DNA from 2 places in the Brenneria populi genome. Region 2 is predicted to be linked to the other one. Evidence: predicted binding sites of a transcription regulator. Region 2 holds the regulator's gene; the other holds the start of a gene.

Region 1 (4,062 bases), on a different contig from region 2:
TGGGATAATCGCCATACCCAAAGCCAGTTCGGCACAACATATCAGAGAGAATGCGCAGGTATTGGATATTGTCCTTCACGCCGATGATCTGGCCGTGCTCGATCAGGCTTTTCCGCCGCCGAAGGGTAAACAACGTTTGGATGTGGTGTAATACATGAAAAAATCATGGCGCCTGAACGTGCGTTCACGCGCCATTTTTATTTATGACGACTTTTTGATGCGAATAAGAGTCGATAAACGGGCGGGGGAGCGCACCGTTGCGCTTAAAGGCTGATTAATCCGGGCCGTTTCCACGCAGACAAAGGTCTTATAGCCATCATCGGCCATGTCGCCGATAGTGTGCGACAGTTCGGCGCCGGGGTTCCATGCCACGACATCGCTATAGTTGATGTGCTGCACTTCAATCGTGCGTTGCAGTACCGGGTCATTAATAACGCTAATATTCTGCGCGTGCGTGTAAATGCGATCGGCGCGTTCGGTAAACCGCAAATCCCCTTGCTGCTGAGAAAGCTGGCCCTGGTTGACCTTGTCAATAAACCGGTCGCCCAGGCCGCTAACGCTGATTGCGCTGATGTCGCCGATCTGGAAATAAGTGTGCAATGCGCTGGTGATGCTGTAGTCGCCGTGCGCCTCCAGCTCGACATGGCAGGTTTTACCCAGCTTGAAACGCGCGATAAGGGTGAATTCATGCGGCCAGTATTCACGGGTTTGCGCCGAATCCCGCAGTGTGAAGGCGAGCTCCACGCCCTGTTCATCTTCGCTGTGGGAGGTAAATTCCCACGGCAGCAGACGGGCGAAGCCGTGGTTCGGTTGGGCAAACGGGCCAAACCATGGGAAACAGATAGGGATACCGCCGCGGATAGCCACATGTTCGGTGAAGGCCGTGTTGTCGCTCAGCCAGAGAACCGGCGCTTCGCCGGCGGGTTGCCAGCTCAGCAGGTGCGCGCCCTGCAATGCTATGGCGGCGCTGACCTGAGGATGTTCAACCACGATCATCGGCAGTTGTTCTAACTGGCGCTGGCTGATGGTAGGGGTGATCTGTTTGCTAATGGGAAGTTTGAAAATCTTATCATTCATGATGTTGCCTATTTTGATTGTTGTTAATCAGCAAGTAAAAAGGGCGGCCTTTGGCCGCCCTTCATCATTGAACTCTATCGCCCGAACTTATTTGGAGATATGAGCGATCAGATCCAGAACTTTGTTGGAGTAGCCGGTTTCGTTATCGTACCAGGAAACCAGTTTCACAAAGTTGTCGCTCAGAGCGATACCGGCTTTGGCATCGAATACGGAAGTCTGTTTTTCACCGTTGAAATCGGTGGAAACAACGTCGTCTTCGGTGTAACCCAGAACGCCTTTCAGTTCGCCTTCAGACGCTGCTTTGATAGCGGCGCAGATCTCTTTGTAAGAGGCTGGTTTTTCCAGACGAGCGGTCAGGTCGACAACGGATACGTTCGGAGTAGGAACGCGGAACGCCATACCGGTCAGTTTGCCGTTCAGTTCAGGAATAACTTTACCTACTGCTTTAGCAGCGCCGGTAGAGGACGGGATGATGTTCTGAGATGCGCCGCGGCCGCCGCGCCAGTCTTTGTGAGACGGGCCGTCAACGGTTTTCTGCGTAGCGGTGGTGGCGTGAACGGTGGTCATCAGCGCTTCAACGATACCGAAGTTGTCGTTGATAACTTTAGCCAGCGGAGCCAGGCAGTTAGTGGTACAAGACGCGTTGGAAACGATGTCTTGGCCATCATAGGATTTATGGTTAACGCCCATAACGAACATCGGAGTGCTGTCTTTGGACGGACCGGTCAAAACCACTTTCTTCGCGCCGGCGGCGATGTGTTTACGCGCAGTTTCGTCAGTCAGGAACAGACCAGTTGCTTCCGCAACCACGTCAACGCCTGCTTCGTTCCATTTCAGGTTGGCAGGATCGCGTTCTGCGGTAACACGGATAGTTTTGCCGTTAACAACCAGGTGGCCATCTTTAACTTCAACGGTGCCGTTGAAACGGCCATGAGTAGAGTCATACTTCAGCATGTACGCCATGTAGTTAGCGTCTAACAGATCGTTGATTGCAACGATTTCGATGTCAGAGCGTTCTTGCGCTGCGCGGAAAACAATACGGCCGATGCGGCCAAAACCGTTGATACCTACTTTGATAGTCATATATTCCACCAGATATTGGTTAGTGAATAAAAGGTTGGTTGTAAAATTACAAAAACCTTGCTGAGCGTCAAGCGGAATCGTGTCAATAGTTGCTGTAAGTCAATCCTATGACCAACCTTTGCGCGAAATTCCACCTAACGCTGTAAATTAAGAACATTTAAGACTGATATCGGGCTCCGTGTATCATATAAAGCTCATTCCGTCTAAAATTGTGATGAATATCACAATTAAATGCTCATCTTGCCCACGGTCATTATATTAAGCCAAAACGGTCTGTAAAGTTGTTAATTTTTTGTTATTATTAATGAAAGATTTGATTGACGACTGCGCCAGCGAGGCCGTTATGGTTAATAAACCCCCTCAGCAAACCTCTTCGGACTTGGCTGAATTGACAGAAATACAGCGCTATGTGACCCAGCAACGCGGCACGGAGCCGCCTTTTTCCGGTAAACTGCTGCACAACAAGCGCACCGGTATTTATCACTGTCTCTGCTGCCGGAAGCCGCTATTTTACTCCGCCAACAAGTTTGATTCCGGCTGCGGCTGGCCGAGTTTCGACCAGCCGGTATCGCCCGAGGCCGTCCGCTATCTCGACGATCGTTCCCACAACATGCAGCGCACGGAGATCCGCTGCGGAAACTGCGACGCGCATTTGGGGCACGTGTTTCCTGATGGCCCTCCGCAGACCACCGGCGAACGTTACTGCGTCAACTCGGCGTCATTGAGTTTTGTCGATGGCGATGACGGTCAGCGCATCGACGGTTAATCCGGCGATTTGACGCACTCGGATTGATTTGGCTTAAACGTTTCAGCTCAAATACGCGAGAATGACGCTATGCAGCTTGATGATTTGATTGATGCGATGACGCCGGAAATCTACCAACGGCTGGCGACCGCGGTGGAGTTAGGGAAGTGGCCGGACGGCGTTCCCTTGTCCGCCGAACAGAAAGCGCACAGCCTGCAGATGGTGATGCTGTGGCAGTCGCGCCACAATAAAAACGCGGAGCATATGACCATCGGCGCCGACGGGGAGATTGTGATGAAAAGCAAACAGGAGCTGAAACAGCAGTTCGGCGCGCCGGATACTGCGAAGCCTTATCCCAAGTGAGCGGCTGACGTGCGGGGGAAACGGACGGCTTGCCGCGCCTTCCCCGACAGCGTTCGCTGGCCTAGCGCGGTGCGGGCAGGCTGGAAATGAAGGTCTCCAGATCGATAAGATTGGCGCCTTTTCGCCGCATTTCCTCAAGCGCCGTTTGGCAATCCCGCGGGTGCAGGTTTACGCCGCGGCACCCCTCCGCCAGCACATCCGTTTGGTAACCCAGGGCGAGAGCGTCCAGAACGCTGAATTTGACGCAATAGTCGGTGGCGATGCCCATGATGGTCAGGTGCGCGATGCCCTGAGCCCGCAGCCAGTCGTCCAGCGCGGTTTTAGCCCGATGTCCGTTATCAAAGAATGCGCTGTAGCTGTCGATATTGGCCTGCGTCCCTTTGCGCACCACCCAGTCAATCGCCTGCTGGTTTAACGCCGGGTGGAACGCCGCTCCCGGCCGATCCTGAACGCAGTGAACGGGCCACCAGACCTGGGGCAGGCCGTCAAGTTCGCCCGTTTCACCCGCCGGCCTGCCGGCATTGACGGCAAAACTGCCATGATCGGCCGGATGCCAGTCCTGGCTGGCGATAACCGCGACACCCGCAGCGACGCAGGCCGCAATAGCGCGGTTTGCCACATCAATCACCCGATCGCCCTCATTGACGGCCAGGGCGCCGCCAGGGCAAAAGTCATTTTGCAAATCAATCAATAACAGCGCTTTCTTCATGGGACCTCGCAATCGAGTTAATTTTTATACCCTTCATACTTCAAGCAGCAAGTGCGTTGGCTTTGTTACTCGCGCCATCCTGGGA
Region 2 (4,062 bases):
TTTCACCGCTATACCCGTCCGGAAATGGATATGGAGATCCGCAAGGCGCGGGATCTCGGCCGTCATATCAGCTATTTCGGCCCGGAGGCCAACGACTTTAGCCTGCTCGAGCAATCCTTTATCGAATATGGTCAGCACGGACGAGGGAAAACGCGTAAATACCTTCATACCTACGATGAAGCCATTCCCTACAATCAGGTGCCCGGCACATTCACGCCGTGGGAGCCGATGCCCGAGCCGACCGACGTGCTCTTTTATGAAGGGCTGCACGGCGGCGTCGTTACCGCTCAGCACAATGTGGCGCAGCATGTCGATTTGCTGGTCGGCGTGGTGCCTATCGTCAATCTGGAGTGGATTCAAAAGCTGATCCGCGATGTGAACGAACGCGGCCACTCGCGCGAAGCGGTAATGGATTCGGTCGTTCGCTCCATGGAAGATTACATCTCCTACATTACGCCGCAGTTTTCACGCACCCATATCAACTTCCAGCGGGTTCCCACCGTGGACACCTCCAATCCGTTCGCGGCAAAATCGATCCCTTCGCTGGACGAGAGCTTTGTGGTGATCCATTTTCAGGGGCTGGATAATATCGACTACCCCTATCTGCTGGCGATGTTGCAGGGATCGTTTATTTCTCATATCAATACGCTGGTGGTGCCCGGCGGGAAAATGGGGCTGGCGATGGAGTTAATTATGGCGCCGCTGGTGCAGCGGTTGCTGGAAGGGAAAAAAATTCAATAGCCCGACGGATAGGCGCGGCATAACCCGTCGGGTCAATACCGCGCGACGTCGGCTCGGAGCGCTACGCCAACTCCCTGACTTCATGACTGTGGGTCACCTCCACCGCCTGGCTCAGCATCAGCGCCACCGAGCAGTACCGTTCCGCGGAGAGCGCGACCGCGCGCGCTACGGCTTTTTCGGTCAACCCTTTGCCGCTTACGATAAAATGCAGGTTGATATGGGTAAACAGGCGCGGCGCTTCCGCTTTCCGTTCTGACGTAAGCTTAACCTCGCAGTCGGCGACGTCATTACGCCCTTTTTGCAGTATCGATACCACATCGATCGCGCTGCATCCGCCAACCGACATCAATACCATTTCCATCGGGCTCGGCGCTTTATCCCCCGAATTGCCATCCATTAAAACCTGATGTCCGGAAGATGATTCGCCAAGGAATGTTAAACCTTCAACCCACTTCACTCGAGCCCGCATGGCGCCCTCCGCTAAAAATTTTTTGAAATTTTATATCGTTACTGTACAAAATCATCTGATAACCAGAGCTTTATCATGCTGAGGTGAGACAACACAAGACACGTCCTTCAAGCTGTGTTAAAAACAACAGCAGAATCTGCCTTATTCTGGACAAACTCAGATGCCGGGAGATGATGACGTCGCCAGATAAAGGCTTCAGTATATTCCCGGACGTCGCTCTGCCTACACTGAATTTGAACTTTTAACAGTAAATACGCCGTACAGGGAACTCTGAGCCCTGTGATTTGCGCAGTGACTGACAACAGAGGATGATATCGAATGGTTCTCGGCAAACCGCAAACAGACCCGACTCTCGAATGGTTCCTTTCTCATTGCCATATCCACAAGTATCCATCGAAGAGTACGCTTATTCACCAGGGTGAAAAAGCAGAGACGCTTTACTACATCGTGAAAGGCTCTGTCGCCGTGCTGATCAAGGATGAAGAAGGCAAAGAGATGATCCTTTCTTACCTTAATCAGGGCGATTTTATCGGCGAGCTCGGCCTGTTTGAAGAGGGTCAGGAGCGCAGCGCCTGGGTGCGGGCGAAAACGGCTTGTGAAGTCGCTGAAATTTCCTATAAAAAATTCAGACAGCTGATTCAGGTGAACCCCGACATTCTGATGCGTCTGTCTGCTCAGATGGCCAGCAGGCTGCAGGTGACGTCGGAGAAAGTCGGCAATCTGGCATTCCTTGATGTCACCGGGCGTATTGCTCAGACCCTGCTGAACCTGGCGAAACAACCGGATGCCATGACCCACCCGGACGGCATGCAAATAAAAATTACGCGTCAGGAAATCGGCCAGATCGTCGGCTGTTCACGTGAAACCGTGGGGCGGATCCTGAAAATGTTAGAAGACCAAAACCTGATCTCCGCGCACGGCAAAACCATCGTGGTTTACGGCACCCGTTAAGCCGCAATATGATTCGACGATAAAAAACGTGAGAGTATTCTCACGTTTTTTTCCGCACGTAGGGAATGACCCGTCAGGGCAGAACTTTCGCTGACTGGATCACAATCGGCTTGGTGGGCACATTCTGATAAGGGCCGACGTTTTCGGTTTGCACCTGGGCGATTTTATCCGCCACATCCATCCCTTTCACCACTTTACCAAACACCGCATAGCCGAAATCACGCTGCCCATGATCGAGGAACGCATTGTCCGCCACGTTGATAAAGAATTGGCTGGTGGCGCTGTCTTTTTGCGCCGTACGCGCCATAGAAATGGTGCCGCGCAAATTGCGCAAGCCATTATCCGCTTCGTTAACGATCGCCGGATTGGTCGCTTTCTGCTTCATGTCGCTGGTGAAGCCGCCCCCTTGAATCATGAAGCCGGGGATCACCCGGTGAAACGTCGTCCCGTTATAAAAGCCGCTATTAACGTACTCGACAAAATTCTTCACCGAAACCGGCGCTTTTTGATTATCCAGCGCCAGTTCAATATTTCCTGCCGACGTGGTCAGTAAAACATGCGTTGTGCCGGAAGCGGCAAACGCCGGAGAAAAAGCGGTGAGAGAAATAAAGGCTGCCGCCGCAACCAGAGTACGTTTGAGCATGAGAATTCCTTTTTGAAGAAATCGACTACAGAAAGCGTAGTGATTGTAAGTATCCGCACCCGCCAACGCCACCCATTTACTTTTTTTTACGTACGGAATGCCTACCGTAACCCATCATCAGATACCGTACGGCTTGATGCCGGCTTTATTATTAAGGCCTCGCAGTCCGCGCCGCGATCGTTGATGGGTAACGACACAAAGAGTCAGTGAATTATTATTCGACAGCCCATTGAAAAAACAGCATTTTCGCCTATATGATGGTCGCGGTCTGGAAAATGCGCGCCGCACGGTTACGGGAAATGGCGTTCAGGTCAAAGACAGCAGCGTAGCTTATCCAGCGTCGACGGCCGCGGCGCGACGGATAAGAGATCGCCATCGATATTGCTCTTCCGTATTCTGTCCCGGCGGCAGGCGGCTTTTATCAACCCTAATTATCAAGAGGCACCACATGGATTTCCTGCCAATATTCTGTCAGTTACGCGACAAGCACTGTTTGCTGGTGGGCGGGGGAGAAGTGGCGGAACGCAAGGCCAGACTATTATTGGATGCCGGAGCCATTCTTACGGTGAACGCCATCGGCTTCAACGACAAATTTATTCACTGGCAGCAAGAAAAGCGGGCGACCCTGGTTCAGGGATCGTTCGATCCCAAGCTGTTGACGGGCACATGGCTGGTCATCGCCGCCACCGACGATAGCGAAATCAACAGGCAGGTTTACGACCATGCCAGCCAACGGCAGATTTTCTGCAACACCGTGGATGACCCGCAGAGCGCGAGTTTCATTATGCCGTCCATCATCGACCGCTCGCCGCTGATGGTTGCCGTCTCTTCCGGGGGAAGCGCGCCGGTGCTGGCGCGTATACTGCGTGAAAAATTGGAAAGTCTTCTGCCGCAGCACCTTGGCAAGCTGGCCGCCTTTGCCGGAGAACTGCGTCAGCGCGTGCAAAGCCGCTTCAGAAAATCGGATACTCGCCGTCGCTTCTGGGAAAAACTGTTTATTCACGATCGGCTGCTGCAATCGCTGGCGAATGACGACGCCGCCAGCGTCCAGCGCCTCACCGAGCAACTATTTTCTGAACCGCTCGATGACAGAGGGGAAGTAACGCTGGTGGGCGCGGGCCCCGGCGACGCCGGGCTATTAACGCTGAAAGGCTTACAGAAGCTACAGCAGGCGGATATCGTGGTTTACGATCGCCTGGTTTCAGAGGGGGTGCTTAACCTGATAAGACGCGACGCCGAGCGTATTTTCGTCGGCAAA

Evidence for each region. Region 2 encodes CRP, which controls carbon source genes, mostly activating them, when cyclic AMP is high. Its sites were predicted from a motif close to ATGTGANNNNNNTCACAT; they were not measured.
Region 1: a site for CRP is predicted at 2,370-2,387, ahead of msrB (peptide-methionine (R)-S-oxide reductase MsrB). Genes of this name have one in related genera too.

Annotation. Positions count from the first base shown of each region.
Region 1 is NZ_JAYWTM010000001.1:716,811-720,872, reverse strand. It holds gene VSX58_RS03220 (aldo/keto reductase) at 1-151, shown strand, start outside; gene VSX58_RS03215 (D-hexose-6-phosphate mutarotase) at 202-1,077, opposite strand; gene gapA (glyceraldehyde-3-phosphate dehydrogenase) at 1,165-2,160, opposite strand; gene msrB (peptide-methionine (R)-S-oxide reductase MsrB) at 2,504-2,926, shown strand; gene VSX58_RS03200 (YeaC family protein) at 2,996-3,268, shown strand; gene pncA (bifunctional nicotinamidase/pyrazinamidase) at 3,330-3,977, opposite strand.
Region 2 is NZ_JAYWTM010000014.1:142,684-146,745, reverse strand. It holds gene VSX58_RS14770 (phosphoribulokinase) at 1-741, shown strand, start outside; gene VSX58_RS14765 (OsmC family protein) at 803-1,210, opposite strand; gene crp (cAMP-activated global transcriptional regulator CRP) at 1,529-2,161, shown strand; gene ppiA (peptidylprolyl isomerase A) at 2,235-2,804, opposite strand; gene cysG (siroheme synthase CysG) at 3,253-4,062, shown strand, end outside.